Regions from separate parts of the Paraburkholderia sp. NPDC080076 genome, predicted to be linked through region 4. Evidence: riboswitches for the same ligand, from Rfam matches in the RefSeq annotation. Region 4 holds a riboswitch; each other region holds the start of a gene.
The links. Region 4 has a riboswitch for cobalamin ahead of ACQKRQ_RS22025 (TonB-dependent receptor domain-containing protein). Riboswitches for the same ligand answer to the same signal wherever they lie in the genome.
Positions count from the first base shown of each region.

Region 1 (5,409 bases), on a different contig from region 4:
CCGAGAATATCGGTGGCAACGTTGAGCGCCGTGCGAGCGGCCGGCACCATCAGATCGGCGCTGCCGGGCCCGAGACCGATCACGGTCAGGCGGCCACGCTTGCGGCCGATCGTGTCCGCATCGATGGCGAGCGGCGCCAACGCCAGCGCGACGCCTGCAACTGCATCGTCGTGCAACGTCTCATAGGGAATGCGCAGCGCGGCGTGCAGCAGGTTGGCAGGCGGCTTGCCATCTTCGGGGCGTGCCAGCGCGAAACGCAACGGCACGTCCAGGTTCGCCGCGGCTTCGGCAAGTGCCGGGTCCGCCATGCGATCAGAGGATGCCAGCAAGGCCGCGAGCGACAGCGGCGCGAGACCATGCGAGTCCAGTGCCTCGCGCACGCGCGCCACGATGTCGCCATCCACGCCCGTCACCGCCGCGACCACGCTGCGTGGATGAATCACCAGTTCATCCTCGCGTCCGTCCCATGCTCGCGGCGTCACGCGAATCGCAAGACGCGCCGAGGCGGAGCGGGGTAGTTGCGCGTCGTCGAGCCACGGCGCTTCGCCTTCGATGCGCGTGCTTTCGCCGGCCAGCAGGTCCGACACGAAGCGCTTGCCTTGGCCGATGTCGGCGAGCGTATAGCCGTCGGGCGGATTGAGCACGCAGGTGCCGAAACGTAATTCGCCACTCGTCGTGATGGCGGCCGGCACGGCCAGCATCGCGGCAATTTCGCGCGCCATCAGGTTGACGCCGGCGAGACCGCCGAGCAGCGGCACGACCGCGCTGCCGTCTTCGGCAACGGCCAGCACCGGCGGCTCGACGCCCTTATTCGACAACGATGGCGCGAGGCAACGAATCACGATCCCTGTCGCGCACAACGCGACGATCGGCGTGCCGCGCGCATACAGTTCCCGCAGATGCGCGCCGAGTTCGTTATACGACACGTCCGCTTCGACGCGTCCTTGCAACGCATGCACCTGGCTGCCGGCATACAACGCCTGAATGCGCCGCGCCGTCGCTAACGCGCCCGTGCCGAGAATCACGATCGCGGGCGCGCTCATCCTTGCCATTTTTCCCCCGGCACCACGAGCAGCGAGAAATACGGCGACGCCATCGGATCCACTTCGGCGAGCGGCACGATGCGTTGATTGCCCATCGTCGCGCGTTCGACGTAGAGCGCGCGGTCCGCGAGACCGAGTTCGCCGAGCACGCGCCGCACCTTGTCGAAGTTGCGGCCGAGTTTCATCACGACGGCGGCGTCGGCATCGGCGAGACGCCGGCGCAGTTCGTCTTCCGGCAACACGCCCGAGAGCACCGACAGGCTCTGGTTGCGATACACCAGCGGCGCGCCGAGCACGGCGGCGCCGCCGAGCATCGAGCAGACGCCGGGCACCACTTCGCTTTCATAGCGCGCCGCAAGGCGGTCGTGCAGATACATGTACGAGCCGTAGAAGAACGGATCGCCCTCGCAGATCACCGCGACGTCGCGGCCCGCATCGAGGTGAGTGGCGACGACTTCCGCGGCGGTGTCGTAGAAGTCGGCGATGATCGCTTCATACGAAAGCGGCGGTTCGAGCGCTTCGGTCGTGACGGGATACACCAGCGGCAGATGCTGTTGCGCGTCGTGCAAATGCGCCTCGATGATGCTGAACGCGTTGCCTTTCTTGCCCTTGGCGACGAAGTACGCGACCACCGGCGACGCCTTCAGCAAACGCAGCGCTTTCAGTGTGATGAGTTCCGGGTCGCCGGGGCCGACGCCGAGTCCGAACAAACGTCCTTGCGCCGTCATTTATTCGACCTCCGTGGCCAGCGCGTTCACCGCGGCTGCCGCCATCGCGCTGCCGCCGCGCCGGCCATGCACCACCACGTAGGGCACGCCGCGGCTGTCGTCGGCGAGCATGGCTTTGGATTCGGCCGCGCCGACAAAACCCACGGGAAAGCCGAGAATCAGCGCGGGTTTGGGCGCACCGGCGTCGAGCATATCGAGCAGATGAAAGAGGGCGGTCGGCGCATTGCCGATCACCACGACGCTGCCCCCCAGATGTGGCCGCCACAATTCGAGCGCCGCCGCCGAGCGTGTATTGCCGAGTTCGCGTGCGAGCGACGGCACGTCCGGATGCGCGAGCGTACAGATGATTTCGTTGTGCGCCGGCAGCCGCGCACGCGTGATGCCTTGCGCGACCATGCCGGCATCGCACAGGATCGGCGCGCCTTGCGCGAGCGCCTCGCGGCCCGCTGCGCCCGCGCCTGCGGACGATTGCAGATCGTCGATCACGTCGACCATGCCGCACGCGTGGATCACGCGCACCGCGAGTTTCTCGAGGTCGGCGGGAATGCGCGACAAGTCGGCCTCCGCGCGAATCGTCGCGAAGGATTGGCGATAGATCTCCTGACCGTCGCGAATGTAATCAAGCATCGGTGTCACTCCGGGCGAGGCGTTCGAGCATGTCGGCGGCCTGGCCGATCGTCAGTTGGCGCGCGACGCACTGGCCGAAACCGGGCTGGCCGTCGCGTCGATAAAGGTCATAGAGGCCGGGCGCGGCTCCGAGCAGCGTGTACGGTGCGCAATGCGCGGCGGCGCACGAGCGCGAGCAGCCGCTCAGATGCACGTCGACGTCCGCAGGCAGGCGGGCCGCGAGGCGCAGCGCGTCGGACTTGGTGTCGGCGAGGCCCTTCGCGCAGCCGCTCGATCCGGCGCACGCGATCAGGCGCGTGATGGCTTGCGCGGGATCGCAGGCGAGACCGAGCGTGTTCAGACCGGACAGCACTGTCGGGACGGCGTGCGTGGCGATGTCGGGTAGCAGCACGCTCTGCCAGGGTGTTAGGCGAAGCGTGCCGTTGCCGTGCTGTTGCGAAAGTGTCGCGAGGCCGTTAAGGGTGTCGGCGTCGAGGCGTCCGAGCGACGGCTGGCCGCCGACGTGCCAGGTTTCGGCCACGCGTTGAGCGTGGGCGCCGAGGCGGAGGCTGGCGTCGGCTGGTGTAACGCGATGCCACTTGGCCAGCTTCGCGTTCTGCGTCAGTGGGAAGTCGAGATATCGCTGAGCGTGACGCAGTACAGCATTGACGGAATCCGCGGCTAGCAGATGGCGCATGCGCGTGGCGTCGGCGGCAGCGAGGTCGAGGAATGTGAGGAGCAGCGCGCGGACTAGTGCGGTGACTTGCGAAGGAACTATCGCGGCTAATGCGCCTGTGCCGTCTGCGCGGGGCTTTTCCGGTGCGATGCGCTCGTTGTGTGCTAAAGAGCCAGCAGACTCGCTAACAGGCGGACAACCCGCCAACCCGAACACGAACCGCACGCCATCCGCCTCTTGCGATGCCGCCAGCCACACATCGTGCGGATGATCCACTCTCGCGAGCCGCTCGCCGCCGTCCAGCAGCAGCGCGAATTTCGGCGATAGCGCCGCGAGACGCGCTTCGCTTTGCAGCATCGTGAGCAACTCGGCGCATAGCGGGCGCGTGTCGAACAGGGCGAACGGATCGCGTCCGGCAGCGGGGCTGATCATTACGTTGCGCACGTCGTCGGCTGCGGCTGCGGCTGCGGCTGCGGCGAGTGCGTCCGCAGCGCTCTCGTTCTCAGCTTCCGTATTCACTGCGTTCGCGATGGTTGCATCCGTCGCGTTCTCGCCTTCCGCATCCACGGCGTCCGCTATCCCCGTCTCCACAGCGTTATCCGCCACCGTCCTATCCGCAGCGTTCCCCGCGCCGGTCGCCGGCATCGGCCCGAGACCCGCATCGACCAAAGCCGCAATCAAGGCCGCCTCGTCATCGCGCTTCACCCCACGCACCTGCACATTCGCCCGATTGGTCAGCTCGATCACCCCGGCCGCGTACCGTGCGCTGGCCTGCGCGATCGCCCGAGCCTGCGCCGCGCTCAACTCACCGCCGGGCAACTTGATCCGGCAAATCCCGCCGTCGCGCGCGGCGATGATGCGCAGCAGCCCCGGACACGCCGAGGGCCGCAGCGTGAGAGCCGCGTCGGATAAAACGGTGGAAGGCGAAGCTTGATTCAAGACGGACACCGGGTTTAGCGTCGCGCGACGGCCCGAGCAAGCCGCGAGGCGGGCATTGCTACGGCATCGGTACACCCCGCCCGATGTTGGCTGGCACGAACAGTCTCGCCGGCAGGTCTCCTGGCTGGCAGGTCGTGGTCCGCCGCGGCCTTCCCGGTCGAACCAGTGGCGTGGAGCGCAGGCGGACTCGCTGCATACAGTTGCGGGGGCAGCCACAGCGGCACTGTGTTCCCTCTTCGGCCCCGAAGGGCACCGGCGGCTGTATTATGCCTTTTTTCGAACAGCACAACGAGGCTGGACGCTTTGATCGGCGTGGCACAGCGCATTATTTGAAGACACAGAACGAGGATGGATGCATGCCGGCGTGGCTGACGGTGGTGGGCATAGGCGACGACGGCTTCGCCGGTTTGGGAAGGCCCGCGCGGCGTGCTTTGCTGGAAGCATTAGTGGTGTACGGCGGCGAACGCCATCTGGCGATGCTGCCCGCGCGCCTCACTGCGCGCCGTGCCGCGTGGCCGCGTCCGTTCGATCTCGCGCCGCTGCTCGCCGAGCGCGGTGGCGCCGTGTGCGTGCTGGCGAGCGGCGACCCGATGCTGTTCGGCGTCGGCGCGACGCTCGCGCGGCAATTGCCGGCGGGGGAGTTGCGGGTGCTGCCCGCGCCCTCGTCGTTGTCGCTCGCGGCCGCGCGCCTCGGCTGGCCGTTGCAGGACATCGCGACGGTGTCGCTGGTGGGCCGGCCGTTGTCCACGCTGAACGCGCATCTGCACGACGGCGCGCGCGTGTTCGTGCTGAGCGCGGACGGCCGCACTCCCGCGGCGCTCGCAGAACTACTGAATGCACGCGGTTTCGGGGCGACCCGCATGAGCGTGCTGGAACACCTGGGCGGCGAGTTGGAACGGCGCATCGACGGCCGCGCGGATCAGTGGTCCGCGGGCGAGGTGGCCGCGCTGAACCTGATCGCGCTCGACTGCCGTGCCACTGAAGGCGCGCCGCGTCTGCCGCTGACCTGCGGTTTGCCCGACGACGCCTTTCGCCACGACGGCCAGTTGACCAAGCGCGACGTGCGCGCGATCACGCTCGCGCGCCTCGCGCCCACGCCGGGCGAATTGCTGTGGGACGTGGGCGCGGGCAGCGGCTCGATCGGTATCGAATGGATGCGCGCGCATGCCACCTGCCGCGCGATCGCTATTGAAGGACACGCGGAGCGGCAACGCTTTATCGAACACAATCGCGACGCGTTGGGCGTGCCGGGACTGCAACTCGTGGCGGGCCGCGCACCTGAAGCGCTGCAGGGGTTGCCGGTGCCGGACGCCGTGTTCATCGGCGGCGGCGTGACGGCGCCGGGCGTGCTGGAGGCTTGCTGGGCCAGTCTGCGCGAAGGCGGCCGGCTGGTCGCCAATGCGGTCACGTTGCAAGG
Region 1 is NZ_JBNNWQ010000001.1:1,290,248-1,295,656, forward strand. Features, by position in the region: gene cobJ (precorrin-3B C(17)-methyltransferase) at 1-1,043, opposite strand, end outside; gene ACQKRQ_RS05800 (precorrin-2 C(20)-methyltransferase) at 1,040-1,771, opposite strand; gene ACQKRQ_RS05805 (precorrin-8X methylmutase) at 1,772-2,398, opposite strand; gene cobG (precorrin-3B synthase) at 2,391-4,001, opposite strand; cobalamin riboswitch at 4,086-4,264, opposite strand; gene cbiE (precorrin-6y C5,15-methyltransferase (decarboxylating) subunit CbiE) at 4,349-5,409, shown strand, end outside.
Region 1: it holds a riboswitch for cobalamin, as region 4 does, so the genes downstream of both, cobG (precorrin-3B synthase) here and ACQKRQ_RS22025 (TonB-dependent receptor domain-containing protein) in region 4, are expected to answer to the same signal.

Region 2 (5,409 bases), on a different contig from region 4:
CTCTGCGCGAAGCTGGATGAGTGTATTGCTTCGGTGTTCAAACGATGTGATGGGTCGGCTCATGTTGCAGGCGATCTGATTCCGACGTGTCAGGAAATGCAGGATGCGATTGCCAGGGTGTCGTCTTCGCTGGTTGATTGCAACGGCAACCCGTTTATGCCGGGCGCGCATGTGCCGACCTGTGACCAGGTCGACAGCAGGATCACGCAGGCGGTCGGCTCAATTCCGGCCGACAAGTTCCTCCAGAACGTGCAGGACGATCCCACAACCCACACGATTACCTTCAAGGTGGCGGACGGCGGCGGCACCTTCACTGTCAATCTCTCGGACCTGTTGCCGATTGTCGTAGGCCAGGGACTGAGCGGAAACGGGACCGTTGCCACACCTGCCGATATCAGGCTTGCGCCGTCCAGCGGACTGACTGTCAGTTCAACCGGTACAGCGGTAAAGCTGTCAGGCGACGCCGCCAATGCGCTGGCGCTCGGCAGTGACAAGGGTCTATATGTCCCGAATCTGTCGGGCGGCCAGACATCGCAGGTAACACAAAACAAGGACTATGGTCAGGCCGATTGACACAAAACACCTGCGGCGTCCTGATTCTACGGACAACCGAAGACTGTGTGCCAACAACTAAGTTGTTGAATTCAAACAGAATGGATGTTTGTGGACCTTGTGCGTTGCGAGATGAAATTATCCACAGATGCTGTTCGCAAGCCTGTGGATAACCACCCCACAACCGCCCCAACTCCTTGACGCAGAACCCTTCTTGACCACTGCGCGCAAAGCACGGAGAGCGAAGTGCGAGAGCAAGACGCGGAGCGCAACCACCAAACCGGTTGCGCTCACCAATTCCAAAACATCAAACCGACTTCACCGCCGACCTTCCCCCCACCCGCATAAACGCACTCCGCTCAACCAGCGCCCCAAACAGCAGCCCGATCGTCGCCCACATAATCGCCTGCATGCCCAGCGCCGCGACGCGGAATTTCCACAGCAGCACCGCCGGGAAAGCCTCCGGCACTTCGTTGATCGTGGGCATCGACAACTGCACCGCGGCGATGATCGCGATTAACACCACCGCCCCCACAATCGAGCCATTCCACGCGCCAAGCTTCATGGCTGCACGGCGCCGCACCTTGAGCGAAAACACCATCGCGGCCAGCGATATCGCAATCATCAGGAAGAACAAACCCGTCCGCGTCCCAATCGTTTCAGGGTCGCCGACCGAAGGCGGGTTCGCCGGATACTTCAGATTCGGCACCACCGCCAGCGCAATGAACGCGCCAAGCGCAAGCCACGCGGACAACGCGCGCGGGCTCAATGCGCCCACTCGTCCATAGGCGTACGCGAACACCAGCGAGAACAGCCCGCCGAATGCCGCGCCGTAAGTCACCACGCCAGTCAACAGGCCGATACCCCGCTGCGTATCGCGGCTCACAATCTCGGGTTCAGCGGCCTCGCCTTTCGCGGCGTCGGCCTTTTCTTCGAATGAAATCGCCTGATTCACCTGCGGCTCGCCCACCACCCGGGCAAAGCCGAACGTGAGGAGTCCCGCGGCGATGCCTGCAAGCATCCCGCGTACCAACAATTTACCAACCATGGTCGACTCCGTTAGTGGCAGGGAAAGCCGAGCAGATGGCGGCCGTCGTGCACGAACTCATGCACGTACATGCCCGGCACCAGCGAGGTGGCGCCCTGTTCCGCACCCACGAAGTAAAGCGCGAGCAACAACAGCAAACCGCCGAACACAACCCAGGGCAACAACTCGCGCAGCGGAATCGGCGTGGGTTGCGCAACGGGCTGGTTGGCGGGATCGAAAATAGCTTCGTTCATGATGGACATCTCCTGGGGTAACGCGCCCCGATAGTCATTGCAGAGGATTGGTGCGAAGCTCAGGTCTGGCTTTCGGCTTGTGCTGCCGATTACAGTGGCGCGACCGCGCCGGGCTCTCACCGGCTTCCGCGCTTCGCAGTCCCGCTATTCTACGCGCTAAACTTCGGCACCCGGCAACGCAAAACGTACGGTTCATCCCGCTCGCGTTCGCCTTCGGGGCGCGGCTTCACAGGACATGAACAGAATGGACACTCGGCTGTTACTGATCAGCCACGCATCGACCGCCGCCCAGCGCGCAGGCCGTTTTCCCGCTGACGACCCGCTCGACGCCCGCGGCCTCGCCGAAGCCCACGCCGCGCGCACACGTCTGGCGACAGCGAACGACGCGGCCGCTTTCGTCAGCCCGGCCGTCTGCGCGCGCGAGACGGCAGCCGCCCTGGGCCTCGCGGCATCGGTCGACGCCGGTCTGGCGGATATGAACTACGGCGCATGGCAGGGGCGGCGGCTGGCCGACCTCGCTGCCGAAGCGCCGCAAGACCTCGCCGCATGGGCGCGCGATCCCGACGCCGCGCCGCACGGCGGCGAGTCGTTCAGTCAGCTCGCGAAACGGGTAGGAGAATGGCTCGACGCGCAAAACGGCGCGAAGGATCGTGCACCGAACCATGCGCGCGACGTGATCGCCGTCACCCATGCGCCGGTGCTCCGGGCAGCGATCGTGCATGCGCTAGGGGCATCGCCCGCCGTGTTTCCGCGCATTGAAATCGCGCCGCTTTCGATAATCGAGTTGCGGCGCTCGTCGCGCGGCTGGACATGGTGGCCGGCCTCACGCTAGCCACCTTCGTGCGGCGGTTTACTTACCCGACACCACCAGACGCAGCTTGTTCGAACCGGTCGGCGTCAGCGTGATGTCGGTCCGCTTGCCCTTCGCACCCAGATAAAAGTGCTGATGTCCCGGCGAATTCTGATCGTGGGTGGCGTCCGGCAGACACGATGCGATGTCCGCCGCGACAGCTTGCAGCGCGTCTGCATTCGAACCGGCGTCGTGATGCGACGTCCAGTTGCATTGATACGCACCGCGACTCGCCGAACATTGCGCGTCGTCGCCATAAGGTTGCGCGACGCCCTTGCCGTCGTCCGGCGTCAATGAAGCGAGCCCGCCAGGGGCGGCCGCGACGATCCGTTTCAGCGAAGTACACGGGCTAGGCGCATCGTCGGCATATGCGCTGCCGGTCAGCAAGACGCCCAGCGATGCAGCGGCAAGCGCGGTGACAAGTAATCGGGTTCTGTTCATGTCGGCGCGGTCCTTGAAGTCACTCACAGGTATTAGCGCGGTAGCACGCTTCGTGCCCATGCGCACTCACAGCCCAGTACCAAACAAAGCCGCCAGCCCCTGCGCCGAAGCAAAAATCCCTTTGGCATCGTGCCCGACACCATCGATCACATACGTCTGATGCTTCGCCAATCCTTCCGGATGCCGCAACGCCATATAGCGCGCATAAGCCAGCCCGCGCCCGAGCCGGTGTTCCCCTTGCGTCAGCGCGGCGCATGAACGGTCGAGCGCCGGATGCTGCGGATCGCAATCCGCGCCGCCGAGCAGCACGGTGACGTCACGCTGCGCGTAACGCGCTTCGAGCGCTGCGGCAGAAGCCGCGTCGCCCGCATAGCCCGGCAAATCCTCGAGCCCATATTTCCAGCGATTGAACGACGGACACATCGCCCGATCGAACTCCGCGAATTCGCCGGACGCAACCGGCCGCATCGCATCGAAGTACACATATGACGAAGGATTCGCGACCACGTAGCGCAGCGCGATGCCGCGCGCCGCGAGCGGCGCCTCGTCGCGCGCCACCACCGCATAGCGCTGCACGACTTGCGCGCCGCCCGAGTGTCCCGCGATCACCACTTCGGCAAGCGACGCGAACTGCTCGCGCGAAGCAAGCGTATGCAGAATGGCGTCGAGCACATCGAACGAACTGATCGGCGCGGGACCTTCGGCGTTCTCGCCGCCCATCCAGCTCGTCCAGTCCCAATGCAACGTGGACGACGGCACCTCGTGCGCCTCGACATCCGCCGTCGCGAGAAACTGCGGCACGATCAGCAGCGTATCGGCCGCACTGCCGCCCGCGAGCGCGCACGAACGCTGCGCGAGTTCGAAATACGTGTCGCCGTTGCGCAAGCGGCCATGAATCAGAATCACGGCGCGTTGGACTTCGCGCGTCGGCGCTAGCCAGTCGCCGTTCGAAAACACGGGCACGGTGCCGCTGCCGGCTTGCGTCGTGACGCTCAGATGCCGGCTTGCGACGACCGTGACCGGATGCTCATTCGGCGCGCGTTCGTCGTCTGTGATGAAAGGCTGGGTCATGCAATAGGCTCGTGGTTGATCAATGGGTGACGGGCCTCGCCGCCGCGCCGCCCGACATGCGTCCGGCGCGCGTGAAGTACACCATCGCGAGCGACACGAAGCCGGCAAAAATCAGGTAGAACGCGGGCGTAAGGCTGCTGCCGGTCACGCGCGTCAAGCCGGTGATGGTGAGCGGCGCCATGCCGCCGAACAGCGTCACCGCGATGTTGTACGAGAGCGCCACACCCGCCGAACGGCTGCGCACCGGGAACAATGTCGCGAGCATGCCGGGATGCGCGCCGGACATCGCGGCGAGGAACACCGTGGCGATCATCTGCGCGATGAACAGATGCCCCGGCGTCGGATTCGTCACGACGAAGTGATACAGCGGATACACGCAGACCATCCACGCGATCACGATCGGATAGAACAGCCTGTATGCGCCATAACGATCGGCGAGCTTGCCCGACAGCGGAAACAGAAACAGATTCAGCACGCCGGACACGAACGCGCCGAGCAACGCGGTGGAGAGCGGCAAATGCAATTGCCGTTCGACATACACCGACAGATACGAGTGCCACACATAATTGGTCGCGGCCCCGATGATGATTACGCCCATCGCGCAGATCGCCGCATCGCCGTTGTCGCGGAAGAACTGGCGGATCGTGACGCGCGGCGGTTTGTCCTTGTGATCGAGCAGCCGCTCGAACTCCGGCGATTCGGCCACGCGATGCCGGATGTAGAAGCCAAACGGCCCGGCCAAAGCGCCGAACAGAAACGGCAATCGCCAGCCCCACGCCACCAGTTGCTCATGCGTGAGTTGCGTGGTCAGCAGATAGCCGACCCCGGACGACAACAGCAACGCGAACGCCTGCGCCGACATATTGAAGCTGCCGTAAAACATCTTCTTGTGCGGCGGCGCATACTCGACCAGCATCGCCGATGCCGTCGCGAACTGTCCGCCCACGGAGAGCCCTTGCAACAGGCGCGCGAGCACCACCAACAGCGGCGCCGCGATGCCAATGCGCGCATAGCCCGGCGTGAGACCCATCAGCAGCGTGCTGGCCGCCATCGAAATGATCAGCAGCGAAAGCGCTTTGCGGCGCCCCGCGCGGTCCGCGTAGATGCCGAGCAGAATGCCGCCGATCGGCCGCACGATGAAACCGACGGCGAACGTGGCGAGCGTCAGCATGATCGACACGAATCCACTGCCGCCGGGAAAGAACACTTGCGCG
Region 2 is NZ_JBNNWQ010000011.1:220,622-226,030, reverse strand. Features, by position in the region: gene ACQKRQ_RS34200 (hypothetical protein) at 1-573, shown strand, start outside; gene ACQKRQ_RS34195 (CbtA family protein) at 860-1,600, opposite strand; gene ACQKRQ_RS34190 (CbtB domain-containing protein) at 1,612-1,833, opposite strand; adenosylcobalamin (AdoCbl) riboswitch at 1,836-1,989, opposite strand; gene ACQKRQ_RS34185 (histidine phosphatase family protein) at 2,078-2,665, shown strand; gene ACQKRQ_RS34180 (hypothetical protein) at 2,684-3,124, opposite strand; gene ACQKRQ_RS34175 (alpha/beta hydrolase) at 3,191-4,195, opposite strand; gene ACQKRQ_RS34170 (MFS transporter) at 4,215-5,409, opposite strand, start outside.
Region 2: it holds a riboswitch for cobalamin, as region 4 does, so the genes downstream of both, ACQKRQ_RS34190 (CbtB domain-containing protein) here and ACQKRQ_RS22025 (TonB-dependent receptor domain-containing protein) in region 4, are expected to answer to the same signal.

Region 3 (5,409 bases), on a different contig from region 4:
AGATCGGCGGCTTCGATCAACGCGTCCGGCGCGTGGCGGCCGGTCACCACCACATGCAGCATGGGCGCGCGCGCGGTCAGCACGGCGAGGACTTCGTCGAGCGGCAGGTATTCGTACTTGAGTACCGTGTTCAGTTCGTCGAGGATCACCATCTGGTAATCGCCGCTCTCGATCATGCGGCGCGCTTCGTTCCAGCCTTTGCGCGCGGTCGCGATGTCGGCGTCGCGGTTCTGCGTGTTCCAGGTGTAGCCGTCGCCCATCGTGACGAAATCGCAGTTGGCGATTGCGCCGAGAAAGTCGCGCTCCGACGTGTGCAGCGCGCCCTTGATGAACTGCACGACGCCGAGGCGCATGCCGTGGCCGAGCACGCGCACGGCCATGCCGAATGCGGCGGTGGTTTTGCCTTTACCGGTGCCGGTGTTGACGATCAGCAGGCCTTTTTCGACGGTAGCGTTGGCCTGTTTTTTCTCGTGGCCTTCGCGGCGACGCTCGGTCATGCGTTGATGCGATTCGGGATCGGTTTTCATGGCAGGTCCTGTTACTGAGTGTCGTTGTTCGGGTGTTCACTATCGGCGTGCGCGGCGCTCGAAGCAATCGCCACGGTGACGCCGGCATGGACGGTTTTGCGCACGACGAGGCGGGCTCGATCCGCATTGAGCGCGCCGGGTTCGCCGAGCCCGGCAGTCGCGGCAAGCAGCGCACACGGCTCGCAAACACCGTCCACGCCGAGATGCTCGCGCACCGCCGCCGAAGCCTCCGCCACGGGCATCGACGCGATCTGATCAAGGCTGAAGAATGTCAGCGGCAGCGCATGACGTGCGCAGAATTCGAGCAGGCCCGTTTCGTCGGCTTTGGTATCGAGCGAGGCCACGCTGCGGATTTCGTCGAACGAATGCGCGCCGAGCGCGGCGCGCACCGCGGCTTCGATCTGCTCAGCCGGGCTGTGCAAACGGCAACCGATGCCGACGCTCAGCGTTTTCATTGCGTATCCGTTTCGTCTGCGGGCGGCGTTGCGGCGTCGGCCTGCGCCGCCGCGCGCTCCAAGGCGAGCGACGCCACACCGCCGATCACCACGATCGCCGGCGAGCCGAGCCCGGCGCGCGCGACGGTGTCGGCGAATTCGCCGAGCCGCGCGAGCGCATGGCGTTGCTCGGGACGCGTGGCCGATTCGATCGTCGCGCACGGCGTGTCGGCGCTCATGCCGGCCGTGAGCAACGCGCCGACGATATCGTTGAGCCGCCGCATGCCCATGTAGATCACGAGCGTCATGCGGGTGGCCGCGAGCGCGGCCCAGTCCGGCTCGCCGCTGCCCGCGCCGTGTCCGGTGACGAACACCACGCCCTGCGCGTGATCGCGATGCGTGACGGGAATGCCGATTGCCGCGGGCGCCGCGATTCCCGCGGTAATGCCGTTGATGACTTCCACCTCGATGCCCGCCGCGTGCAGCGCCTGCTGTTCTTCGCCGCCACGGCCGAATACGAACGGATCGCCGCCTTTCAAACGAGCGACGCTGCGCCCGGCCCGCACATGTTCGAGCAACTGCGCGACGATGCCGTCCTGCGGCGTGGATGGATGGCCGCCGCGTTTGCCGACGTAGACGACGAGCGCGTCGGCACGCGCGAACTGCAGCACCTCGGGATTCACCAGATCGTCGACCAGCACCACGTCGGCCTGCGCCAATGCACGGGTCGCCTTGATGGTCATGAGTTCGACGTCGCCGGGGCCGGCGCCGATCAGCCAGGCGCGGGTCATCGCGGCGTGCATGGCGAGCGCCATGTCGTGACAAGCGGAAAGGGGTAAAGCGCGGACGGTCGCCAGGCGGCGGACTTTGGGGTCATGCGGTACGACGGATTCAGGCACGGCGCAATGTGTGGCGCGTAGCGATTCCAGCCGGAATCCGCATACGTGGACACACCATGTCGTGCTTCAGCGCCTTCACATCCGTCCCTCGCGGATTCCGGCTGCCGGCGGCGCGATGTTGCCCTGAGGTTCGCCGCCTCCGCGTCTGGCCGGTATCCGGGCTGGCGGCCTCATGCGCTTTGCCTTCCCGTCCGCATTCGCTGGAATGTGCTGGACAGTGGCATCGAAAAAACGCATGCGCGGCGCAAGACAACTCAAGATTGCGCCGCAGGTCGCTTACCGTTGCGGGGACAGCACAGGTTGAGCGCATGGAGCGCCGCCTGTTTCCCGTTTAACTGCACACGCGAATGCATGTGCGGGCACCAAACGCGCGCATACGATAGCACATGGCGCCCCGCCCGATAAGCGCTCGCGGCTTGCGGTTCCTTGACGGCACCGGGCCGCGGGCCTACACTCGCACGCACTTTGGTGCTCGTATGCGCGCTCGTGCGCATGCAGTTAAACGGGAAACAGGGTGCCCACCTGCCATGGATCGGGTCAACCTGTGCTGCCCCCGCAACGGTAAGCGAAATGTGGTGCTAAGTTCAGTTCATTAGCGCCGCGGAGCCGGCTTCGATGTCCACGCGCAAGGCCGCGTCGGCATATCACCACTGGGCGAGAAATCACTCGCCCGGGAAGGGGAAGCGGCGCTTTCGCCAGCCCGGATACCGGCCAGAATACGAAGGACGAACGCCGCGGGGATGCGGCGCTGCGTTCATGACCTCATTCCCGCTTTCTGTTTTTCTGTTGTCGCGGCAACGCCGTCGTTCGTCCCCGTGTTTTGTTATCGTCGTGGCTGGCCGGGCCTGTGCCTCGTTTTGCCCGGCGCAGGCAGATGGCCATACAGGCACAGCGGCGTGCGCGTGCAACTCCTACGGATGGACCTCACGATGCAAACTCAAATGCGCAAGATCCCCGTCACCATCGTCACGGGCTTTCTCGGCAGCGGCAAGACCACGCTGCTGCGGCATATTCTTCAGCATGCGGGCGGCAAGCGCATCGCGGTGATCGTCAACGAGTTCGGCGAACTCGGCATCGACGGGGAAATCCTCAAGGGTTGCGGCATAGGTTGCGATGAAAACGGCGTCGAAACCGAAGGCCAACTGTATGAACTCGCGAACGGCTGCTTGTGCTGCACCGTGCAGGAAGAGTTTTTTCCGGTGATGGAAAAGCTCGTGGAACGCCGCGATCAGATCGATCACGTGCTGATCGAGACGTCGGGTCTCGCGTTGCCGAAACCGCTGGTGCAGGCCTTCAACTGGCCGCAGATCAAGAACAGTTTCACCGTCGATGCCGTGGTGACTGTAGTGGACGGTCCGGCCGCGGCTAGCGGCCAGTTTGCCGACAACCCCGTCGCCGTGGATGCGCAACGCAAGGCCGATCCGAATCTCGATCACGAGTCGCCGTTGCACGAACTGTTTGAAGATCAGTTGTCCGCGGCCGATCTGGTGATTCTGAACAAGACGGATTTGCTCGACGACGCGCAGCAAAGCGCGGTTGAAGTGTTGCTCCGCGAGGAGATTCCGCCGCAAGTGAAGATCGTGCGCGCGCACATGGGGCAACTCGATCTGCACACGTTGCTGGGACTCGAAGCGGCCTCGGAAGACACGATCCACTTGCGCCACGATCACCACGGTTCCGCCGACGACGCCGACCACCATCACGACGAGTTCGATTCGGTGGTCGTGCAGGCGAATGTGTCGTCGCGCGAAGCGGTGATCGCTGCGTTGCAGCGTCTGGTCGAAACGAACACGATCTACCGCGTCAAAGGGTTCGCGGCGCTGCCGGCCGCGGCGATGCGTCTCGTGATCCAGGGCGTGGGTCGGCGCTTCGACAGCTATTTCGATCGACGCTGGCAGGCCGGCGAAAGCGGCCCGAGCCGCTTCGTGCTGATCGGCGAGGACCTCGATCAGGCCGCGTTGCAGCGCGCGTTCGACGCGGCGCTCGGCGTGCCGTCGAGCGTCGAAACGCAACAGGCGTGAGCGCTCATGCATCTGCTGCGTACCACGCCTGGCGGTTTTGTCGACGATACGCAAGGCGTGATCCGTATCGATCAGCAGCCCGCGGATATCGTGGTGCTCAGCTCCGCCGATACCACGCTGTCGCTGCTGGCGAGCGTTTTTCCGCGCCTCGGTGAGGGCTTCCCGAGCGTGCGGCTCGCGAACGTCACGTATTTGCGGCAACCGGCGTCGGTCGATTTCTATGTCGAAGACGTCTTGCAGCATGCACGCGTGGTGGTGGTCGATCATCTCGGCGGCGAGGCGTATTGGCCTTACGGCATCGAGCAGGTGGTGGCGCTCGCCGAGCGCAAGCAGCAGACGCTCGCGATGTTTTCCGGCGATCTGCAGGAAGATCCGAACCTGCTCGCGCGCAGCACCGCGAGCGCCGATCTGTGCCATCAGCTGTGGCGCTATCTGCGTGAAGGCGGCCCACAAAATGCCGAGGCGTTCCTGCGCTGTATCGCGCACCGTGTCTGCGGCTGGGGACGCGAACCGGCGCCGCCGCGCGCGTTGCCCGCCGCGACGCTCTACCATCCCGAGCGTGACACACCGACGGTTGCCGATTGGCAGGCGCGCTGGCGGCAGGACGCGCCGGTCGCGGCGATCCTGTTCTACAAGGCGCATCTGCAGGCGGCCAATACGGCCGTGTTCGATGCGCTGATCGACGCGCTCGAATCGCAAGGTCTGAATCCGCTGCCGATCGCGATCACCTCGCTGAAAGATGCGATGAGCCGAGACGTCGTGCAGTCGCTGTGCGCGCAGCACGAGGTCGCGTTGGTGCTGAACACGACCGCCTTCGCCGCGTCCGCGATCGACGACCCCGAGCCGCTTGCGCTCGCCGGCGACGCTCCGGTGTTCCAGGTGATCCTGAGCGGCGGCAATCGCGAGGATTGGGTCAAGGACAATCAAGGCCTCAATTCGCGCGATATCGCCATGCATATCGCGCTGCCGGAAGTGGATGGCCGCATCATCACGCGCGCGATCAGTTTCAAGGGACTCGCGTACCGTTGTCCTCACACTCAGGTCGACGTGGTGCGTTATCAGCCTGACGCCGGGCGAGTGGGCTTTCTCGCTGAACTGAGCCGGCGCTGGTGCCGTCTGCGTTCACTCGATAACGCGGACAAGAAACTCGCGCTGATCCTCGCCAACTATCCGATGAGCGAAGGGCGCATCGGCAATGGCGTGGGCCTCGATACGCCCGCCTCGGTGGTCGGCATTCTGTCGATGCTGCGCGCCGAGGGCTATCGTCTCACCGACTTGCCCGCGAACGGCGACGCGTTGTTGAAGAAGCTCACCGAAGGCGTGACCAACGATCCGGTCGTGCGCGATCTGCGTCCCGCGCTGCAAAGCCTCGCGCTCGACGACTATCTCGCGCACTTCAATGCGTTGCCCGCCGAGGCGCGCCAGGCGCTGAACGCGCGTTGGGGTACGCCCGAACAGGACCCGACGCTGCGACGCGGCCGCTTCATGATCGCGGGCTGGCGCTGCGGACAGGTCTTCGTCGGCATTC
Region 3 is NZ_JBNNWQ010000018.1:99,338-104,746, forward strand. Features, by position in the region: gene cobO (cob(I)yrinic acid a,c-diamide adenosyltransferase) at 1-527, opposite strand, end outside; gene ACQKRQ_RS40550 (cobalamin biosynthesis protein) at 539-982, opposite strand; gene cobA (uroporphyrinogen-III C-methyltransferase) at 979-1,752, opposite strand; cobalamin riboswitch at 1,991-2,242, opposite strand; cobalamin riboswitch at 2,310-2,590, shown strand; gene cobW (cobalamin biosynthesis protein CobW) at 2,790-3,881, shown strand; gene cobN (cobaltochelatase subunit CobN) at 3,888-5,409, shown strand, end outside.
Region 3: it holds a riboswitch for cobalamin, as region 4 does, so the genes downstream of both, cobA (uroporphyrinogen-III C-methyltransferase) here and ACQKRQ_RS22025 (TonB-dependent receptor domain-containing protein) in region 4, are expected to answer to the same signal.

Region 4 (5,409 bases):
GCCGATGATCCTCGCCGGTATCGCCATGCTGGTGTGGTCTTATCGCCGCGCACGCCGTGAACCGGCGCAGGCGATCAGTGCGAGTTGATCTGACTGACCGCTACGTTTTTTTATCGTAGCCAATGAGAAAAAGCCACGGCATGCCGTGGCTTTTTCTCTTGCTGCGTCAAAGCACCGCTGCGAGCAGTAAAAAAACGCGTTACTTCATCTGCACCGAGCCCGACACATTCACAGTGACCGTCGACGTGCCGCCTTCGATCGGCACCGGCGCCGAAGCCTTCGCGTCGGCGCCCATGGCGCGTGCGCTCATCATCATCATCGGACGCGGCATCACCCCGTTGTGGCCGACGTTGACCTCGCGAATCGAATAACCGCTGTAGCCGAACGCCTGCGCGGATGAAGCGGCCTGCTCGCGGAACGACTTGATCGCTTCGCCGGTGAGCTTCTGCTCGGCCGCGCGCTGCGCTTCAGGCGAGAGCGAGAACTGCACGTTGCCGACCTGCATGATCGATGCCATTTGACCCGCGAGTTTCGACACCGCGGCGAAGTCGTGCGATTCGAGCACGATCTCCGTGCGGCCGCGCCATGCGGAAATGCGCCCGTCACGGTCGGTGGACGGATAGATCGAGAACGAACCCGTGCGTGCCGTGACGCCGTTCACACCCTTGGCCTTTTGCAGCGCCGAATCGGCGCGCTGGTTCAGCGTTGCCGTGAGCGCCGACGGATCGCTCGCTTCCTGCTCGTAGAACAGCGTGATATCGACGACGTCTTGCGGCACTTCCGCGCTGGCCTGCGCGTTCAGCGACAGCACGCCGGCCGGCTGATACTGCATGACGCCTTGCGCGCGTGCGCCGGCCGGCGTCAGTGCGAGCGCGGCAGGCGCGGCGCAGACGAGAGCGAAAGCGAGTGCACGTGCGGTGTTTTTTGTCATTGTTGGACTCCTTGCTTGAACAGGTTGTGCACGATCGGGGCAAGCGCCGCGCAATGGCACGGCGTTTGCGCGTCCCGTTTTTGAGTCCGTTAGGCGCTTGTAACCTGAGCTTGGTTCCCCGGTTTGACGTTGCTTTAACGTTTGCGTGTGCATGAATACGCGTCGCGCATCCATCAGGCATGCAAGCTCAAGCGAGCCGCTTGGTGATGAAGCGCCATTCGGCTTCGGTCACTGGCGTGATCGACAGGCGGTTGCCTTTGGCGAGCACGCGCATGTCCTTGAGTTCGTCATGCTCGCGCAGCGCGGCGAGCGGAATCAGCGGGATCTTCTTCTTGAACACCACATCGACGAGCACCCAGCGCGGCGTTTCCTGCGACGACTTCGCGTCGTAGTAGGGACTCTTCTTATCGAACTGCGTGGGGTCCGGATACGCGGTGGACGATACCTCGGCGATTCCCGCGATGCCGGGCTCGGGACAGCTCGAGTGATAGAACAGCACACCGTCGCCGACCTGCATCATGTCGCGCATGAAGTTGCGCGCCTGATAGTTGCGCACGCCGGTCCACGGCAACGTGCGATGCGGTGCGTTGGCGAGATGATCGATGCTTGCTTCGTCCGGTTCGGACTTCATTAGCCAGTAGCGCATGAATCGAATTGAACGTTAAGGGGTTGAAGATGCGGAAGAAACCGGCGTACAAAAAACAGCGCCCAAAGAAAAACGGCACCGAACCGAAGTCCGATGCCGTTCTAAATAAGGTCCCCGCCTTAGCCGCTAGGCCGGCATCCTGAACCGGGGGTTCAGAATTGGTCGCAGTTAGCAACACTTCGGGTACATCAGACAGAGTGACGCGCACACCCGTGCTACAAATTTCCGCAACCGTGCACATGGCATTGGTTCAAGGAATATATGACCTTGGCGAACCAGGCAGGGAAGCTAAACCGATGAAGCTGAACTACCGATTGAACTCAAACGTTTGCTGAATCTTGCACGCCTTGTGCTCACGCACTCCGTTTGAATCCACCGCCGATCTCAGGACCGGCAGCACGATAACACACGACCCTTACTGCATGCTGTACTGCTCAATCACAGTACCCAGCTGTTCGTTCATTTGATGCATTGTACGCCGGATTTCTTCAGCGGGAAATGCTTCTCCGTGCCTCACGCTCGATTGCAGTCTAAGCAGTTCCGATGCCAGCGACAGCGCAGCCATGACAGCAATGCGATCCGTGCCGCGCACGTTGCTGTTATTGCGGATCTTCGACATTTCGGCGTCGACGCGTGCGACCGCTTCGAGCAGCGCCGCTTCCGTTTCCGGCGAGCAGGCGAGGCGATAGGGCACGCCGAGAATCGATACTTCGATCTGCTTGGTGGTCATGCATTTTCTCCGTGGCGGGTCACGTCGCTCTCAGCTTCGACTTCGTGCTGAGCCGGCTCGAGCAGATCGAGCTGGTTGTCCGGCTCGCTGTTCGCGCGGGCACGCGGCAGCTTCTCGAGAATCGCATTCAGGCGTACCTGTGCGTCGTCGATCTTCGCCGATAGCGCGTCGCGTTCCGCCTGCAGCGCGTTACGTTCCTCGCGCAGCATTGCAAGTTCCGTGCGCGTGGCTTCGACTTCGGCGCGCGAGTGGGCGAGCTGCTCTTCGAGCGCGAGTCGCGCTTCATTGTGGCGTTGGCTGATCGCAATCAGCTTGCCGATATTCTGTGAAAGTGTTTCGAGTTCGGTGAGCATGTGCTGCGTCCTCTAAAGACATCGCATTTTAGCGCGGAATGTCGCAGGTTCCGACAATTGTCTCGTTTCGAGACGTAACAACATCGCTTTGTGCAGGCTTTTATCGACCATATGATGAAAAAGTACTCACGCGTCGGACAATAGCCTGCACTTAACAGAACAGATGGCCCACGGTCCCGGCATTATTGACGGACCCCGAGGCCGCTCCTAAACTTGCCGCACTCTGGTGCCCGCGTGCGCTTTTCAACGGCGCACGCAGTTAAACGGGAAGCAGGGCGCGCCGTTCACGTGAACGCGCCAACCTGCGCTGCCCCCGCAACGGTAAGCAACCGCATTCGTCATGCAAGTCGATTCTGATCGCGTGTTGGAAGTTCAACTCGCGAGTGTGCCACTGCGCGTCACGCGTGGGAAGGCGGAATCGATGTGTCGCCAGCCCGGATACCGGCCAGAGGGAGAGGCACGTCACGCGCGAAAATGTTAAATACGCGGGCGCCTCGTTACGCATCGGCCTGCGGGGAAGCGGGCCGCGCACGCTATCCACAGGACTTTCATCCCATGCTGTCCCCCTTCGCCCGCGCGGCGTTGCTCGCCTTCGCGGGCCTGCCGATCGTCGTGCCTGCGCAAGCTGCTCCTTTATCTTCTTCTTCGTCCTCGGCGGCGGATTCATCGGCCGCCGTGCCGTCTTCGGCGGTGCTGTCGCCCGTGGTGGTGACCGCGGAGCGCGGGCCGCAAGCACTCGCCGATGCGATCCCGCAGACGTCGCTGTTCGATCAGCAGGATATCGCCGACACCACCGCGACCGATTTGCCCGGCCTCCTGCAACTCGCGCCCGGCGCGCAAATCTCGCGTACAGGTGGCCCTGGTTCGACGACCAGCCTCTATTTGCGCGGCGCGTCGTCGACGCAATCGCTGCTGCTGATCGACGGCGTGCGGGTCGATTCGGTGAGCCTGGGTGCGCCGCAACTCGCGCAGATTCCGCTCGACCAGATCGATCACGTCGAGGTGGTGAACGGCAACGTGTCGGCGTTGTACGGCTCGGGCGCGATTGGCGGCGTGGTGCAGGTATTCACGAAAGAGGGCGGTGACCACCCGCCGCGTTTCAATTTTTCGCTGGGCTACGGCAGCTATCACACGCAGACGCAGCAGGCCGGCGTGAACGGCGCATTGGATAAAGACGGCAACACGACCTTCAGCATCTCGCTCGCGCGGTCGAAGGACGACGGCTTCTCGTCGCTCAATCCACGCGAGGCGCCCAACGCCAATCCGAATGCGAACGGCTATCTGAACGAGAGCATCTCGGCTTCGCTGCGCCACAAGTTCAACGACAAATGGGATGCCGGCGCCAGCTACTTCCAGTCGAACGGCAACAACAGCTACGACAATGCGTACGGCGTGCCGACCGATCTGAACAACCTGTACAGCAAAGTGCGCCAGGTCTCGGTGTTCGCGAACGGCAGGCTGACCGACTGGTGGACGACGCACTTCATCGTCGCCGAAGGTGACGACCGCAGCGTGTCGAATACCAACGGCGTGTACAACGGCCGCTTCGATACCGACAATCGCCAGTACACATGGGAGAACGATTTCGCGCTGGCCGCGCAGCAGAAGTTGCAGGTCGGCTATGAGCATCTCGATCAGAGCCTCGATTCGGATACGTTCGCGGCGCCCGACCGGCATGTGGATTCGGGTTTCGTCGGCTATACGGGGCGCTTCGGGCGCAATCAGATTCAGGCCAACGTGCGGCGCGACCAGTATTCCGATTTCGGCGGAGCGAACAGTTACTATCTCGGCTATGGCTTCGACATCACCGGCCATTGGAAGGTGACCGCAAGCTATTCGGATTCGTTTCGCGCGCCCAGCTTCGACGATCTGTACTATCCGTTCAGCGGCAATCCGTCGATCCAGCCGGAGCGCAGCCATTCGATCGAAGCCGCGCTGCAGTACGCATCGAATGCGCTCGGCGTGATGCGCCTGACCGCATTCCAGACGCGCTACGCGAATCTGATTAACTATGAGCAGGTGACGCCCGGTATCTATCTGGCACAGAACGTCGGCCATGCAAAAGTGCAGGGGCTCGAAGGATCGTGGAGCGGCCATGTCGGCAAGACGGATGTGCGCGCGTCGGTGACGCTGCAAAATCCCGTCGACCTCGACAACGATGCCGACCTCGTGCGGCGTGCGCGGCGCTTCGGTGCGCTGACGGTGAACCGCAGCATCGCCGCGTGGCGCGTCGGCGGCGAGTGGATCGTGAGCGGCCCGAGCAATGACAGCAGCGGCAAGCTGGGCGGCTATGGCGTGGTGAATCTGGCGGCGCGCTACAACATCACGAAAGCATGGTACGTGGCCGCGCAAATCCAGAATCTGTTGGACAAGGACTATGAAACGGCCTACTCGTATAACTCGCCGCGGCGCGGTGCGTATCTCACGGTTGGTTGGCAGCAGCAGTGAGCGAGTCGCTTCGCTAAGGTCGTGCGGATGAGCCGACACATGAGCCGACACGCGAGTTCGATGCCCGCGACACTGCGCGTGATGAGCGCGAAGCGCGCGGCCGCGATCTGGCTTGCGCTCGCCGTGATCGCGCTGGCGGTGTTGATGGCGTCGCTTGCGTTGGGCAGCGTGTCGCTTGCGCCGATGCGCGTGCTGGCGGCGCTGATGCCGTCGCATGCGTCGTCTGTCGGTTCTTCTGACTTAGCCGCCGAGATCGTCCGCACGCTGCGCTTGCCGCGCGCAGTGGCCGGTTTCGCCTGCG
Region 4 is NZ_JBNNWQ010000005.1:99,535-104,943, forward strand. Features, by position in the region: gene lgt (prolipoprotein diacylglyceryl transferase) at 1-88, shown strand, start outside; gene ACQKRQ_RS22000 (SIMPL domain-containing protein) at 200-931, opposite strand; gene ACQKRQ_RS22005 (EVE domain-containing protein) at 1,119-1,577, opposite strand; RNA gene ssrS (6S RNA) at 1,685-1,866, opposite strand; gene ACQKRQ_RS22015 (cell division protein ZapA) at 1,993-2,307, opposite strand; gene ACQKRQ_RS22020 (ATPase) at 2,304-2,660, opposite strand; cobalamin riboswitch at 2,868-3,124, shown strand; gene ACQKRQ_RS22025 (TonB-dependent receptor domain-containing protein) at 3,216-5,108, shown strand; gene ACQKRQ_RS22030 (FecCD family ABC transporter permease) at 5,148-5,409, shown strand, end outside.